Regions from separate parts of the Streptomyces sp. NPDC050509 genome, predicted to be linked through region 3. Evidence: riboswitches for the same ligand, from Rfam matches in the RefSeq annotation. Region 3 holds a riboswitch; each other region holds the start of a gene.
The links. A riboswitch is a leader RNA that binds a small molecule or an ion and turns the genes downstream of it on or off. The one in region 3 is predicted to bind thiamine pyrophosphate.

Region 1 (5,417 bases), on a different contig from region 3:
GGATCCGCTCTTTCAGCTCCGCCGGGAAGACCGCGGTGGAGAGCTGGGGCAATCGCTCCAGCATCTTCACACTGGTGACCGGCATGATCTCGGGAATGATCGGGGTCGCGCAACCCGCGGCGGCGACCCGGTCACGGAGCCGCAGATAGCCCTCGGGGTCGAAGAACATCTGGGTGATCGCGTAGTCGGCGCCGGCCCGGCACTTGGCGACGAAGTGCCGGATGTCGGTGTCCCAGTCGGCCGAGCGCGGATGCATCTCGGGGAAGGCGGCCACACCGACGCAGAAGTCCCCGGACTCCTTGATGAGCCTGACCAGGTCGGCGGCGTACCGCACGCCCTGGGGGTGCTCGGTCCACTCGCCCATCGGGTCGCCGGGCGGGTCGCCCCGTACGGCGAGGATGTTGCGGATCCCGGCGTCGGCGTACTGCCCGACCATGTTGCGCAGCTCGGCCACGGACTGGTCGACGGCCGTGAGGTGCGCGACGGGGGTGAGGGTGGTGTCGGCGGCGATCCGCTTCGTGGCCCTGACCGTGCCGTCCCGGGTGGAGCCGCCCGCTCCGTAGGTCACCGAGACGAAGCTCGGGGCGACCGCCTCGACTCTGCGCAGCGCGTTCCAGAGGTTCCGCTCGCCCTTCTCGGTCTTGGGCGCCCAGAACTCGAAGGAGTACGAGGTTTTTCCGGTCGCGAGCAGGTCACGCACCGTATGCGCGTGATCCGATCGGGTCGAAGCTGTGCCAAGGGCCATACGTGCAGGTTATCGAGGGCGTGGCGGCCACCCAACCGGACGTGGGGCTTTTAACGGTATTGCCGGGAAGGTGTCCGCCCTCGGACCCCTTCCGGGGCAAGTCACGCTCCGGTCAAGAGGCGCGTTCCCGTATCCGCGCGGCCAGGGCCGCCGTCGCCTCGGCCGGGTCGTCGGCCTCCGTGATCGCCCGTACGACGACGACCCCGCGGGCCCCGGCGTCCAGCACCTGGTCCAGGTTGCCCGCGTCGATGCCGCCGATCGCGAACCACGGGCGGTCCGTGCCGCTCGCCGCCGCGTACCGCACGAGGTCGAGCCCCGGGGCGTGGCGGCCCGGCTTGGTGGGGGTGGGCCAGCAGGGGCCCGTACAGAAGTAGTCCACGCCGGGTTCGGCGACCGCCGCGTCCACCTCGGCCGGGGCGTGGGTGGAGCGGCCGATCAGCGGGGTGGTGCCGAGGATGGCCCGGGCCGCCGGGACGGGCAGGTCGCCCTGGCCGAGGTGGAGGACGTCGGAGCCGATGGCGTGCGCCACGTCGGCGCGGTCGTTCACGGCGAGCAGCCGGCCGTGGCGGCGGCAGGCGTCGGCGAAGACCCGGAGGTGGTCCAGCTCCTCGCCCGCCTCCATGCCCTTGTCGCGGAGTTGCACGATGTCCACGCCGGACGCCAGTACGGCGTGGAGGAACTCGGGGAGGTCCCCCTGCCGCCTGCGGGCGTCCACGCACAGGTAGAGCCGGGCGTCGGACAGTGCCTCGTGGGGCGTGGGCATGGGTAGGTCCCCCCGTTGGTTCCGCGTCGTGTAACTGCTTCCTGGATCCGCGTCGGACCTCCGTGGACGGGCGACGGCGCCGCCCGTCCACGGACGGTCAGGCCGTCAGACGGCGAGCGCCTGAGCCCGGCGCTTCACCTCCGTACCGCGATTCTCGCTGAGCGCCTGCGCGGGGGTGCCGGGCAGGCTCGGGTCGGAGGTGAAGAGCCACTCGAGCATCTCTTCGTCGGTGAAGTGGTCGTCCCTCAGGAGCGTCAGGGTCCCGGCGAGGCCCTTGACGACCTTGTTGCCGTCAAGGAAGGCCGCGGGCACCTGGAGCGTCCTGTTCTCACCCCGGCGCACGGCGATGAGCTGGCCTTCCTTGACCAACTGCCGCACGCGCGTCACCTCGACATCGAGCATTTCGGCGATATCGGGCAGGTGAAGCCAGGCGGGGACGAGAGCATCGATCTTTGCGTCAATCTCGGTCACAGGACAAGCGTGCCATCCCGGACTGACACTGGGCACCCCGAGCCACCCCGGACGGGGTCGAAACCAGGCCGTATCGGCCCTTCGGGCCCTCCGCGCACCCGGAAAACCCGGTGGGCGGCCCCGGGAGAAGTCCAACAAGCCCGGAAGCCCGACAAGCACGGAAGCCCGGAAGCCCGAAAAGCACGGATCGCTCAGAGCGCCCGGAGTACCGCCTTGCGCAGCGGCACCGCCGGATCGGCCGCCGACTCCGGGTCCAGGCGCGCGCCCGCCTCGATCAGCTTGCGGCCCTGGGCCAGGTCACGGGGTCTTCCGACGGCCAGCAGGGCCACCAGGACGCCGTCGCGCAGCCAGACCACCGACCAGGCCGCCCCCGCGGGGTCGCCGCGCCGCACCAGGGTGTCGGCCGCCGGGTGGTGGCCCGCGTACTGGACGAAGCGGCCGAACTGCTCCGACCAGAAGTACGGCACGGGGTCGTAGACCGGGTCGGTCTCCCCGACGGCCTGCGCGGCGACCGTGAGTGGCCCCTGGAGCGCGTTGTCCCAGTGGTGGACGAGCAGCCGTTCGCCGTAGCGCGCGGACGGGAAGGACGCGCAGTCGCCGACGGCGTACACGTCGGGCAGCGAGGTGCGCAGCCGCTCGTCCGCGGTGACCGATCCGTCCGCGCCCAGCGCGATGCCTGAGCCGGCGAGCCAGGCCGTCGCGGGCCGCGCGCCGATGCCCACGACCACCGCGTCGGCGGGGAGCCGGCGGCCGTCCGCCAGGACCACCGTGCCCGCCTCGACGCCGGCCACGCGGGCGTGCGTCAGCAGCGTGGCGCCGCTCTCCGCGTACCAGCCGGTCATGGGCGCGGCGACCTCGGCCGGCAGGGCGCCGGCGAGCGGCCGGTCGGCCGCCTCCACGACCGTCACGGCGCACCCGGCCTCGCGGGCGGCGGTGGTGAACTCCGCGCCGATCCACCCGGCGCCCACGACGACGACCCGCTGCCGCCGCTCCAGCACGGGGCGCAGCCGCTCGGCGTCGTCGAGGGTGCGCAGCGGATGGACAGCGGGCATGCCCTCCGTGCCGGGCAGTACGGCGGCCTCGGCGCCGGTGGCGATGACCAGCACGTCGTACGGGACGGGCCCGGCGGTGGTGTCGATCTCCCGGGCGGACGGCCGCAGCCCGGTGGCTTTCAGGCCCACCCTGAGGTCTACGGAGAGGGCCGCGAAGTCGATGTCGAAGGCCGAGCCTTCGGCCTGGCCGAGCAGGACGGCCTTGGAGAGCGGGGGCCGGTCGTAGGGCGGGTGCGGTTCCTCGCCGATCAGGGTGATCCGGCCGTCGTACCCCTTCTCGCGCAGGGCCACGGCGGTCTGTACGCCCGCCATGCCCGCGCCGACGACGACCACTCCGGGCTCGTCCGTCCGCCCGTCCCGCCCGAGTCCCTGCGTCAGTTCGCTCACCCGGCCACCTTAGAGAGGCGGTGTCCGCCTCGTGAACGGGCCACGGCCGACACTCCCTTACCGGGCGGCGGACCGCGCGTTAGGCTTTCCGTCGACACTACCTCGCGGGAGTCCGGACGCACCGGGCTGAGAGGGAGGCTGGAGCGGCCTCCGACCGTACGAACCTGATCCGGGTCATGCCGGCGAAGGGAGGGGCTGGACGCCCATGCAGTCATCCCAGCGATCACCTCTGGAACAACCGCCCCACGGAACACAGGGGGCGTCCGCCTCCACGGGGTACGACGTCCTCGTCGTCGGGGGCGGGATCATCGGTCTGGTCACCGCCTGGCGGGCGGCGCAGCGCGGGCTGCGGACCGCTGTCGCCGACCCCGATCCGGGCGGCGGCGCGGCGCGCGTCGCGGCGGGCATGCTCGCCGCCGTCACCGAACTCCACCACGGCGAGCAGACCCTGCTCGGCCTCAACCTCGCCTCCGCCGAGCGCTATCCCGCGTTCGTCGCGGAGCTGGAGGAGGCGAGCGGCCGGGACACCGGCTACCGCGCGTGCGGCACGCTCGCCGTGGCCCTGGACTCCGACGACCGCGCCCAGCTCCGTGAGCTGCACGCCCTCCAGGTGCGCTCGGGGCTGACGTCCGAGTGGCTCACGGGGCGCGAATGCCGGCGCCTGGAGCCGATGCTCGCGCCGGGCGTACGCGGTGGTCTGCGGGTCGACGGCGACCACCAGATCGATCCGCGGCGGCTCGCGGCGGCGCTCCTGACGGCCTGCGAACGGGCCGGGGTGGTCTTCCACCGCTCCTGGGCGCGGCGGCTCTCCGTCGTACGGGACCGGGCCGCAGGCGCCGTCCTGGCCGACGGCGGCGTGCTCGGCGCGGACCGGGTGGTGCTGGCGGGCGGCAGCCTCAGCGGCGGGCTGGCGGGCGTGCCCCCTGAGGCCGTGCCGCCCGTACGGCCCGTCAAGGGGCAGGTGCTGCGGCTGGCGGTGCCCCGCCCTTACGCGCCCTTCCTGTCCCGGACGGTACGGGCCGTGGTGCGCGGCTCCCAGGTCTATCTCGTGCCGCGCGAGAACGGTGAGCTGGTCGTCGGCGCGACCAGCGAGGAGCTGGGCTGGGACACGACGGTCACGGCGGGCGGGGTGTACGAGCTGCTGCGCGACGCGCACGAGCTGGTGCCCGGCATCACCGAGCTGCCGCTGACCGAGACCCGCGCGGGGCTGCGCCCCTGCTCGCCGGACAACGCGCCGCTGCTGGGGCCGACCGTGCTGCCGGGGCTCTCGCTGGCCACCGGCCACTACCGCAACGGGGTGCTGCTGACGCCGGTCACCGGTGAGGTGCTGGCGACCGTCCTGACGACCGGTGAACTGCCGCCCGAGGCCGCGCCCTTCACCCCGTTGCGCTTCTCCCCCGCCGCGTCCGGCTCCCCTACCGCGACCGGTTCCCCGTCCGCCTCCCTGGAGCAGCCCGTATGAACACCGCCGTGATGTACGTGTCCGTCAACGGCGAGCCACGCGAGTTCGCCCCCGCGACCACGCTCGACACCGTCGTCGCGACCCTCACTCCGGCGCGCTCCGGGGTGGCCGCCGCCGTCAACGAGACGGTGGTCCCGCGTACCCGCTGGTCCGGCACCGCGCTCAACGACGGCGACCGGGTGGAAGTCCTCACCGCGGTCCAGGGAGGCTGACGGACATGGCCGACGACCTTCTCACCATCGGCTCCACCACCTTCGCCTCCCGGCTGATCATGGGGACGGGCGGGGCGCCCAGCCTCGATGTCCTCGAACGTTCACTGATCGCCTCCGGCACCGAACTCACCACGGTCGCGATGCGCCGTCTCGACCCCACCGTGCAGGGCTCCGTGCTCTCCGTGCTGAAGACGCTGGGCATCCGTCCGCTGCCCAACACGGCTGGCTGTTTCACCGCCGGTGAGGCCGTCCTCACCGCCCGGCTCGCCCGCGAGGCGCTCGGCACGGAGTGGATCAAGCTGGAGGTCGTCGCCGACGAACGCAC
Region 2 (5,417 bases), on a different contig from region 3:
TGTGCCTGACGGCATTACTTCGTAGGCGGCCGGGCGACCGCAGATCTGACGAGGAGGCCATTGCCGCACAGGGAACCGCAAGGACCCCGGCAATGGCCTTCTTCGTATGTGCACGAGGAGATCTCCATGGAACAGGCCGACAAGAGCGCCGAGAAGAGCGCCGACGGTGCGAAGCGCCGCTTCATGCTGAAGCTGTCCGGTGAGGCGTTCGCCGGCGGAGGGGCGCTCGGAGTCGATCCCGACGTCGTACACGCCATCGCCCGCGAGATCGCCGCCGTCGTCCGCGACGGCGCCCAGATCGCGGTCGTCCTCGGCGGCGGCAACTTCTTCCGCGGCGCCGAACTCCAGCAGCGCGGCATGGACCGGGCACGCTCCGACTACATGGGCATGCTCGGCACGGTCATGAACTGTCTGGCCCTCCAGGACTTCCTGGAGAAGGAAGGCATCGACTCCCGCGTCCAGACGGCCATCACCATGGGCCAGGTCGCGGAGCCGTACATCCCGCTGCGGGCCGTACGGCACCTGGAGAAGGGCCGCGTCGTCATCTTCGGCGCAGGTATGGGCATGCCGTACTTCTCCACCGACACCACCGCCGCCCAGCGCGCCCTGGAGATCGACGCCCAGGCGCTGTTGATGGGCAAGAACGGCGTGGACGGGGTGTACGACTCCGACCCCAAGACCAACCCCGACGCGGTCAAGTTCGACGCGCTCGAATACAGCGAGGTCATCGCCGGCGATCTGCGCGTCGCCGACATGACCGCGATCACGCTGTGCCAGGACAACCGGCTGCCGATCCTTGTCTTCGAATTGCTGAAGGAAGGCAATATCGCGCGTGCGGTCAAGGGTGAGAAGATCGGCACGCTCGTGAGCGACCAGGGCACCCGGAACTGACCCCGGGCTGCCCCGTACGGGGATGGACAAAGCCCTGCCGGTCGGACACCGTGCAGGACAGGACGCGACGCAGGTTCCGCCGGCCGGCAAGCATGCCGGGCCCACTCAAGACACGCAGGAGCAAGTGGTGATCGAAGAGACCCTCCTCGAGGCCGAGGAGAAGATGGAGAAGGCCGTCCTGGTCGCCAAAGACGACTTCGCCGCGATCCGCACCGGGCGTGCGCATCCGGCGATGTTCAACAAGATCGTGGCGGACTACTACGGTGCGCTCACCCCGATCAACCAGCTCGCCTCGTTCGCCGTACCCGAGGCGCGGATGGCCGTGGTGACCCCGTTCGACAAGAGCGCGCTGCGCAACATCGAGCAGGCCATCCGGGACTCCGACCTCGGCGTCAACCCGAGCAACGACGGCAACATCATCCGGGTGGTGTTCCCGGAGCTGACCCAGGACCGCCGCAAGGAGTTCATCAAGGTCGCCAAGACCAAGGCCGAGGACTCCAAGATCTCGATCCGCGCCGTACGCCGCAAGGCCAAGGAGACCATCGACAAGCTGGTCAAGGACGGAGAGGTCGGCGAGGACGAGGGACGCCGCGCCGAGAAGGAGCTCGACGACACCACCGCGAAGTACGTCGCGCAGGTGGACGAGCTGCTCAAGCACAAGGAAGCCGAGCTGCTCGAAGTCTGATGAACGACTCTTCCCGGGGGGCCTTGCCGACAGCCGGTTACTGGGGACCGACCGACCAGGGGGCTGCCCCGGCGGGTCCCGCATACGATGAGCATTCCGCACAGCAGACTCGGCCCATGCCCATCGTGCCCGACGAACCCGCGAACGGCGGGGACCAGAACGACGACCGGGGGGCTGCTCGGCCGGGCGGCCCCCTGTTCCGCGACGAGACTCCGCAGGAGCCCATGGCCGTCCCTCCGCCGCCCCCGCCGAAGAAGCGGGCCGGCCGTGATCTGCGCGCGGCCATAGGAGTCGGTGTCGGGCTCGGCGCGGTGGTCGCCGCGTCGCTCTTCATCGTCAAGGCCGTGTTCATCGGTGTCATAGCGGTCGCCGTGGTCGTGGGGTTGTGGGAGCTGACCTCGCGGCTCGACGAGAAGAAGGGCATCAAGGCACCGCTCGTGCCGCTGGCCGTGGGCGGCGCCGCGATGGTCGTCGCCGGGTACGCGCGCGGCGCGGAGGGCGCCTGGGTCGCGATGGCCCTCACCGCGCTCGCCGTGCTGATCTGGCGCATGACGGAGCCGCCTGAGGGCTACCTCAAGGACGTCACCGCAGGGGTCTTCGCCGCGTTCTACGTGCCGTTCCTGGCGACCTTCGTCGCGATGATGCTCACGGCGGGGGACGGTTCGCAGCGTGTGCTGATGTTCCTCGTGCTGACCGTCGTCAGCGACACCGGCGCGTACGCCGTCGGCTGGCGCTTCGGTACGCACAAGCTCGCGCCGCGCATCAGCCCTGGCAAGACCTGGGAGGGGCTCGGCGGCGCCGTCGCCTTCGCGATGGTGGCCGGCGCGCTCCTGATGGAGTTCCTGATCGATGGTGGTGCCTGGTGGCAGGGGCTGCTGATCGGCCTGGCCGTCGCGGCCAGCGCCACGCTCGGCGACCTCGGCGAGTCCATGATCAAGCGTGACCTCGGGATCAAGGACATGGGGACGCTGCTGCCGGGGCACGGCGGGATCATGGACCGGCTCGACTCGCTGCTGCCCACGGCGCCGGTGGTCTGGCTGCTGCTGGTGCTCTTCGTGGGGTCCTGAACGTCCGGACCGCCGTGACGGTTCCGGCGGTTCTGACGGGCAAAGGCGCTGCCAGTCCCCGCTCGGGATCCGTGCGGAGACGGTGCGTGCTTGAGAGGAGGGGGTACGCCGCCCACGGGGCGGCGTACCCCCTCTCCCATGGTGCCGATGTACGGGGAACGGGCCACGCGGCGTCGTCTGCGACACTGGACGGACCATGCCTGCACCCGGAGAACTCACTTTCGTCGCGCCCCGCGGAGCCAAGAAGCCCCCGCGGCATCTCGCCGACCTCACCCCCGCCGAGCGCCGCGAGGCCGTCGCCGCCATCGGGGAGAAGGCGTTCCGCGCCAAGCAACTGTCGCAGCACTACTTCGCGCGCTACGCGCACGATCCCGAGCAGTGGACCGACATCCCGGCCGCCGCGCGGCAGAAACTCGCGACGGAACTGCTGCCCGAGCTGATGTCGGTGGTACGGCACATCTCGTGCGACGACGACACGACCCGTAAGACGCTCTGGCGGCTGCACGACGGCACGCTCGTCGAGTCCGTACTGATGCGCTATCCCGACCGGGTCACCATGTGCATCTCGTCGCAGGCGGGCTGTGGGATGAACTGCCCCTTCTGCGCGACCGGACAGGCTGGCCTGGACCGCAATCTGTCCACGGCGGAGATCGTCCACCAGATCGTCGACGGGATGCGCGCACTGCGCGACGGCGAGGTCCCCGGTGGCCCCGCGCGGCTGTCCAACATCGTCTTCATGGGCATGGGCGAGCCCCTCGCCAACTACAAGCGCGTTGTCGGCGCGATCCGCCGGCTCACCGACCCCGAGCCGGACGGTCTTGGCATCTCGCAGCGCGGGATCACCGTCTCCACGGTCGGACTGGTGCCCGCGATGCTGCGCTTCGCCGACGAGGGCTTCAAGTGCCGGCTCGCGGTCTCCCTGCACGCCCCCGACGACGAGCTGCGCGACACCCTCGTTCCGGTCAATACGCGCTGGAAGGTACGGGAGGTGCTGGACGCCGCGTGGGAGTACGCGGAGAAGTCCGGCCGCCGGATCTCCATCGAGTACGCCCTGATCCGCGACATCAACGACCAGGCATGGCGTGGCGACCGGCTGGGCCGGCTCCTTAAGGGCAAACGGGTCCACGTCAACCTGATCCCGCTCAACCCGACGCCGGGCTCGAAGTGGACGGCGTCGCGCCCGGAGGACGAGAAGAAGTTCGTCGAGGCGATTGCGGCGCACGGCGTGCCGGTGACCGTACGGGACACGCGGGGCCAGGAGATCGACGGGGCGTGCGGACAGTTGGCCGCCACGGAGCGCTAGGCGGGCCTGGGGGTAACCTTGGCTCGAAACGCATTGCATATTTTCCGACAGGGGAGCGCCACAGCGCTGAGAGTGCGGCACATGTCCGTGAGAGCGGGCAGCGGTCGCAGACCCTCTGAACCTTGCCCAGGTCATTCTGGGTAGGAAGTTCGGACATCACTCAAGCTGTTGCGCCCTGTCCGGGCTCGGTCCGTACCTACGGTCGGCCCCCGGACAGGGCCGCGTCTTCTCCTGGACATCCCAGGAGGAAAATCAGTGAGCACCATCCGTACCCGTACCGGCGTCAGAAACGCGGCGTACGCCGCGCTCGCGGCGACTCTCGGTGTCGCGACCCTCGCCGCCTGTGGCGGCTCCGACGGCTCCGCGTCGTCCGGCGACGGGGGGAGCGGTGGCACGAAGTCCAAGACCGTCACCCTCGTCAGCCACGACTCGTTCAACGCGTCCCCCGCGGTGCTGAAAGAGTTCACCAAGGAGACCGGCTACACCGTCAAGGTGCTGAAGAGCGGCGATGCCGGCGAAGCGCTCAACAAGGAGATCCTGACCAAGGGATCGCCCCAGGGCGACGTCTTCTTCGGCGTCGACAACACCCTGCTCTCCCGTGCCCTCGACAACGGCCTGTTCACGCCGTACGAGGCGAAGGGCCTGGGCCGGGTCGACGCGAGCGCGCGGCTCGACAAGGAGAAGCATCGGGTCACCCCGATCGATAACGGCGATATTTGCATTAACTACGACAAGAAGTACTTCGCGGACAAGAAGCTTGCGCCACCGCAGTCCTTCGACGACCTGATCAAGCCCCAGTACAAGAACCTCCTCGTCACCGAGAACGCCGCGACCTCCTCGCCCGGCCTCGGCTTCCTCCTGGGCACCGTCGCGCGCTACGGGGACGACGGCTGGCAGGACTACTGGAAGAAGCTCAAGGCCAACGGCGTCCAGGTCGTCGACGGCTGGGAGCAGGCGTACAACGAGAGCTTCTCCGGTTCTGCGGGTGGCAAGAAGGCCAAGGGCGACCGGCCGCTGGTCGTCTCGTACGCCTCCAGCCCGCCTGTCGAGGTGCTGTACGCGAAGCCGCAGCCCCAGCAGGCCCCGACAGGGGTCTCCACGGGTACGTGCTTCCGGCAGACCGAGTTCGCGGGGCTGCTCGACGGCGCGAAGAATGCGGCGGGTGGCAAGGCCCTGCTGGACTTCCTGATCAGTGAGAAATTCCAGGCGGACATGCCGCTGAACATGTTCGTCAACCCGGTGGTCAAGGGCGTCGCGCTGCCCGAGTTGTTCACGAAGTTCGGCGCGACCGTCGACCGGCCCGAGACCGTGGCACCTGACCGTATCGCCGCCAACCGTGAGCAGTGGATCCAGTCGTGGTCCTCACTCGTAGTGAAGTAACCGCCGAGGAGAAGGGCCGGGCGGCGCGGGACGGCCGGACCGGGCGAGGCGCCGTGCGGCACGGGGGCGGCGTACGGGGCGGTCTACGGGG
Region 3 (5,417 bases):
CGCTCACTTCCGATGCTGGTCCGCCTCGCTCAGGCAATGCGTCTGAGTGATCTCGCCGTACTCACCGGGATGGGGACCGCGCTCCCCGTCTCCGACTGGGGCAAGCTCTCACACCCGGCGGTGCCCGCGCTGCGTGACGCCGTACACGCGTCGATCTTCCGCCGCGCCGCGTACGAGACGGCCAACATCGATCAACTCTCAGGACGCGTCCGGGCGGCATGGGTCACCTGGCACACATCACGGCATCAACGCAGCGAAGTCGGTTCCGTACTACCGGATTTGCTCCTGTCGTGCCAGGCCACTGCCAAGTCCGCAGAGGGAGCCGAACGGCGCCACGCGTACGCCGTAATGGCCGAGGCGTACGCACTCGCCCAGCAGTACGCGGCCCACACCACCGAGCCCGAGCTGTACTGGCTCACTGTGGACCGTGCTCGCATGGCGGCTGAAGAGTCCGACGACCCCACGCTGTTGGCCGCAGCCGCCTGGATCGCCGGCAACGGGCTGCGCGGGAACGGGCACACCGAGGAAGCTCTCCGACCTGTCTCGGAGGCCGCCGCCACACTGCGCCCCCGACTGGAGGACGGTCCCGACATGCTCCGGGGCACCTTCGGCGCGCTCTGCCTCCACGCCGCCATTACGTGTGCCAAAGAAGGGCGTGACGGAGACGCTTGGCGTTGGTGGGACGAAGCCGATGCCACCGCGCGTCAGATGCCCGGATACGCGCACCCCTGGACGATGTTCGGTGCTGGCAACGTCGCCGTGCACGCTGTCACCATCGGCGTAGATCTACGCACTCCCGGCGCGGCACTTCGTCGCGCCTCTGAGACCGTGCCCGAGTCCATCCCTTCCGTCGGAGCGCCGGTCGCGCCCCTTCTTCGACGCAGCCCGATCCGAGCACGCCCGTAAAGAGCACGCTGGATCACTGCACTACCTACGCCGCGCCTTCGACGTCTCGCCCGAGGCCGTGCGCTACGTACCGACCGCGCGGGCGCTGGCAGCCGATCTCACCCGCACCGTGCCCGGCCCGCTCCGGACCGAGGCGGTCGAACTCGCCGAAGCCGTCGGAGTGGCCGCGTAAACCAAGGAGGCAGGGGGACATTTTGTCCCCTCAGTCCAGTTCGAAGCGCCCTACCGTCCCGGCATGACAAGCACCAGGCACACTACGAACGACGCCCTCAGAGATGGAAGGAAGGCCGCCGACGACCTGGCCGCAGCACTCAAGGAGGCCGGTTTCACCCTGCCCTCCCTGCGAGGCGGCTTTCCCGTCAACAACCTCGGCTACGTCGAACTCGGGGGAGCCGGAGCTGACTTGACCGGCCGCCTCGTCGTGTGGATCAGAGCACGCGTATGAGCATCATGGTCACGCGCCGGATGACCTTACGCGTCTATCGGGTACGTGCCGACGGCAGCAGGATCACAGAACTCTCGATGACCACGATTCGCGCCAAGGACAAGCTCGATCCGTTGACAGGCTCAGCCTGGCCACCATGCACGTGCGCACGTTGTAGGGCTGCTGCCCGAAACGCCGGGTAGCGCCTTCCAGGGAAACGAGTGCCCCGGCCCATCGGACCGGGGCACTCCCATGTCGAGTCAGTCGGCCAAGGGGAGGTACACGCGGTTGCCACTCGCCGCGAACTCCTTGGACTTCTCCAGCATCCCTGCCTCCACTTCCTCGGCCGAAGCAGAAGTTGCCAGGTCAGGAGCGAATTGCTCTGTGATGCTTCTACTGATTTTCATCGAGCAGAACTTGGGGCCGCACATCGAGCAGAAGTGCGCCGTCTTCGCCGGCTCCGCCGGCAGCGTCTCGTCATGGAACTCCCGTGCCGTGTCCGGGTCGAGCGCCAGATTGAACTGGTCCTCCCAGCGGAACTCGAACCGGGCGTCCGACAGCGCGTCGTCCCACTCCTGCGCCCCTGGATGCCCCTTGGCGAGATCCGCCGCGTGAGCCGCGATCTTGTACGTGATGACGCCCGTCTTCACGTCGTCGCGGTCAGGCAGGCCGAGATGTTCCTTGGGCGTGACGTAGCAGAGCATCGCCGTACCCCACCAGGCGATCATCGCCGCGCCGATCCCGGAGGTGATGTGGTCGTACGCCGGGGCCACATCGGTGGTCAGCGGGCCGAGGGTGTAGAACGGCGCCTCCTCGCAGATCTCCTGCTGGAGGTCGATGTTCTCCTTGATCTTGTGCATCGGGACATGGCCCGGGCCCTCGATCATCGTCTGTACGTGGTGGCTCTTGGCGATCGAGTTCAGCTCGCCCAGCGTGCGCAACTCGGCGAACTGCGCCTCGTCGTTGGCGTCCGCGATGGAGCCCGGCCGCAGCCCGTCGCCGAGGGAGTACGTCACGTCGTACGCGGCGAGGATGTCGCACAGCTCGTCGAAGTTCTCGTACAGGAACGACTCCTTGTGGTGCGCGAGGCACCAGGCGGCCATGATCGAGCCGCCGCGCGAGACGATGCCGGTCTTGCGGCGGGCCGTGAGCGGCACGTACCGCAGCAGGACACCGGCGTGGACCGTCATGTAGTCGACGCCCTGCTCGGCCTGTTCGATCACCGTGTCCTTGTAGATCTCCCAGGTCAGCTCCTCGGCCTTGCCGTCGACCTTTTCGAGCGCCTGGTAGAGCGGCACGGTGCCGATGGGCACGGGCGAGTTGCGCAGCACCCACTCGCGGGTGGTGTGGATGTTGCGGCCGGTGGAGAGGTCCATGACCGTGTCCGCGCCCCAGCGGGTCGCCCACGTCATCTTCTCCACCTCCTCCTCGATGGAGGAGGTGACCGCGGAGTTGCCGATGTTGGCGTTGACCTTCACCAGGAACCGCTTGCCGATGATCATCGGCTCGATCTCCGGGTGGTTGACATTGGCCGGCAGTACGGCGCGGCCTGCGGCGATCTCCTCGCGGACGACCTCCGGGGAGACGTTCTCCCGGATCGCGACGTACTCCATCTCCGGAGTGATCTCCCCCCGGCGGGCGTACGCGAGCTGGGTGACCGCCCGGCCCGGGCGGCCCCGGCGCGGCTGGCGTGGCCGCCCGGGGAAGACCGCGTCGAGCCCCCGCAGATCGGTCGTTCCGCTCCGGAGCAGTCCCCCGCGTGGGGAGGTGTGCTTGAGCCCGTCGTCCTCGGGGCGGGGCGGCCGGCCCGCGTACTCCTCGGTGTCGCCGCGGCCGATGATCCAGTTCTCCCGCAGCGGCGCGAGACCGCGGCGTACGTCGGTGTCGACGGTGGGGTCGGTGTACGGCCCCGAGGTGTCGTACAGCGTGACATCCGTGCCGTTGGTGAGGTGGACCTGGCGGACCGGCACCCGGAGATCGGGGCGGGAGCCCTCGATGTATCCCTTGTGCCAGCCGATGGACCGTCCGCCCGCGGTCCCGCCCGAGGGGGCCGGGTCCGCGCTGGTGTCCTCCGAGCCGGAGGCAGGCGTGTGTGCGTCCTGAATGGTCATGAGACCTACTCCCTACGCCGGCATTACCCGGTAACAGGTTCAGCGGTCGGCGCAGCGCAGGTGTCCGGGGAACCGTCCCCGGGACTACACGTCAGCGCCCTCTCAGCCCGGTGCTCCGAGCTCCCGCGTGTGCAAAGGTGCCTCCACGCTAGCGTCATATCGGGCGCGCTGAACAGAGGGCCCCACGCTTGCTCCACCTTCTTGCGATGATCGGTCGGTGACCCCACCCACCCAGTCTCACGAATCGCACGGCCACTCGCACAGTCATGGCCCCGCCGTGCCGGTCTCCCGGCACCTCCGCAAGGTGATCGCGGCGGTGCTGATTCCGTTCGCGGCCGCCGTGGTGGTCGGACTCGCCGTGCTCTGGCCGGGCGGTGCGCCCGCGCACGAGCGGACCGGTGTGGGTTTCGACCGGCAGACCTTCGAGGGCCAGGTGGTCCAGCTCGAACGGGTCGCCTGCAAGGACGTGAACGCCTCCCAGGTCCCGTCGACCGGTGACACCTCGACGCCCCAGGGCCGCGAGGCGGTGCAGGAAGAGACCGGCGAGTGCAAGAAGGCAACGGTCGAGCTGAAGAGCGGCAAGGAGAAGGGTCACACCTTCATCGAGATCGTCCAGCCGGACGCGCCGCGGCAGTTTCACGTGAAACAGGGCGTTGTGGTCGCCTATGCGCCGGACGCTCCCCGGGATCTCCAGTACTCGGTGTCCGATGTGGACCGCCAGTTCCCGTTGACGCTGCTGGCCGGGATCTTCGCGATCGCGGTGATCGTGGTGGGGCGGATGCGGGGGGTCATGGCGCTGGTCGCGCTCGTGGTCTCGTTCGCGATCCTGACGCTGTTCATCCTGCCGGCGATCCTCCAGGGCTCGAATCCGCTGGTGGTGGCGGTGGTGGGGGCGAGCGCGATCATGCTGGTGGCGCTGTATCTGTGCCACGGCCTGACGGCCCGTACCTCGGTGGCGGTGCTCGGCACTCTGATCTCGCTGCTGCTGATCGGCCTGCTGGGGTCGCTCTTCATCGGCTGGGCGAGCCTGACCGGTAACACCGATGACAACACGGGGCTGATCCACGGCCTCTACCCGGAGATCGACATGAGCGGCCTCCTGCTGGCCGGGGTGATCATCGGTTCGCTCGGTGTGCTTGACGATGTGACCGTGACGCAGACCTCGGCGGTGTGGGAGCTGCGCCAGGCCGACCCGACGATGGGGCCGCGGGCGCTGTACCGGGCGGGGATCCGGATCGGCCGGGACCACATCGCGTCGGTGGTCAATACGCTCGTGCTGGCTTACGCGGGTGCCGCGCTGCCGCTGCTGCTGCTCTTCTCGATCGCGCAGTCGAGCGTGGGGACGGTCGCCAACAGTGAGCTGGTGGCGGAGGAGATCGTACGGACGCTGGTGGGGTCGATCGGTCTGGTCGCGTCGGTGCCGGTGACGACGGCGCTGGCGGCGCTGGTGGTCTCCGCCGACCGGTCCGCCCCGGAGAGCCCTGCGGCCCTGTCCTCGCCGCCTGCCCCGGACGCGCCGGGGGCGGGCCCCGGGGCCGAGGCGGGCTGGGAGCCCCAGGAGGCCCCGGGGGTCCTGGTACCGACCCCGCCGGTGCGCGGACCGGGCGGCCGGGGCCGCCGCCGCAAGAAGTAGGCCGGGAGGAGCCGCCCGGGACACCAGAATCACCCGGACGGCCCTCTCCACGGACTGTCAGCCGGCGTTCTCCTCGGCGAGGATGCGGCCCAGCTCCTCCTCAAGGCTGCCTTCGAAGTCACTGAGCGTGCGCTCCTGGCCCAGCGGGACCAACCGGTCCGTACGGTCCAGGAAGGCCACCAGCGGCGCGGCACTGACACGGAAGAGCGCGTGGTCGTCGCCGACCTGGAGCCGCATATGGACGTCCGAGAGGTCCTCGGGCGTCGTCGGCGAGATGTGCACGTCACCGTCCCCGCTGGGTGTGTTGATGCCGTCAAGGAGCAGTTCGCGACCGAAAGTCCAG

Region 1: linked by a shared signal. The riboswitch ahead of thiO (glycine oxidase ThiO) and the one ahead of thiC (phosphomethylpyrimidine synthase ThiC) in region 3 are both predicted to bind thiamine pyrophosphate.
Region 2: linked by a shared signal. The riboswitch ahead of ACIBJC_RS34445 (thiamine ABC transporter substrate binding subunit) and the one ahead of thiC (phosphomethylpyrimidine synthase ThiC) in region 3 are both predicted to bind thiamine pyrophosphate.

What each region holds. Positions count from the first base shown of each region.
Region 1 is NZ_JBITHL010000008.1:374,452-379,868, reverse strand. Features, by position in the region: gene metF (methylenetetrahydrofolate reductase [NAD(P)H]) at 1-745, opposite strand, end outside; gene thiE (thiamine phosphate synthase) at 858-1,508, opposite strand; gene ACIBJC_RS24405 (Rv2175c family DNA-binding protein) at 1,614-1,979, opposite strand; gene ACIBJC_RS24400 (NAD(P)/FAD-dependent oxidoreductase) at 2,171-3,418, opposite strand; TPP riboswitch at 3,513-3,626, shown strand; gene thiO (glycine oxidase ThiO) at 3,624-4,880, shown strand; gene thiS (sulfur carrier protein ThiS) at 4,892-5,092, shown strand; gene ACIBJC_RS24385 (thiazole synthase) at 5,098-5,417, shown strand, end outside.
Region 2 is NZ_JBITHL010000016.1:80,235-85,651, forward strand. Features, by position in the region: gene pyrH (UMP kinase) at 127-891, shown strand; gene frr (ribosome recycling factor) at 1,019-1,576, shown strand; gene ACIBJC_RS34435 (phosphatidate cytidylyltransferase) at 1,576-2,643, shown strand; gene rlmN (23S rRNA (adenine(2503)-C(2))-methyltransferase RlmN) at 2,840-3,946, shown strand; TPP riboswitch at 3,986-4,111, shown strand; gene ACIBJC_RS34445 (thiamine ABC transporter substrate binding subunit) at 4,202-5,326, shown strand.
Region 3 is NZ_JBITHL010000009.1:76,742-82,158, forward strand. Features, by position in the region: gene ACIBJC_RS25285 (helix-turn-helix domain-containing protein) at 1-906, shown strand, start outside; gene ACIBJC_RS25290 (hypothetical protein) at 1,142-1,351, shown strand; gene thiC (phosphomethylpyrimidine synthase ThiC) at 1,591-3,441, opposite strand; TPP riboswitch at 3,434-3,578, opposite strand; gene ACIBJC_RS25300 (YibE/F family protein) at 3,659-5,074, shown strand; gene ACIBJC_RS25305 (SsgA family sporulation/cell division regulator) at 5,132-5,417, opposite strand, start outside.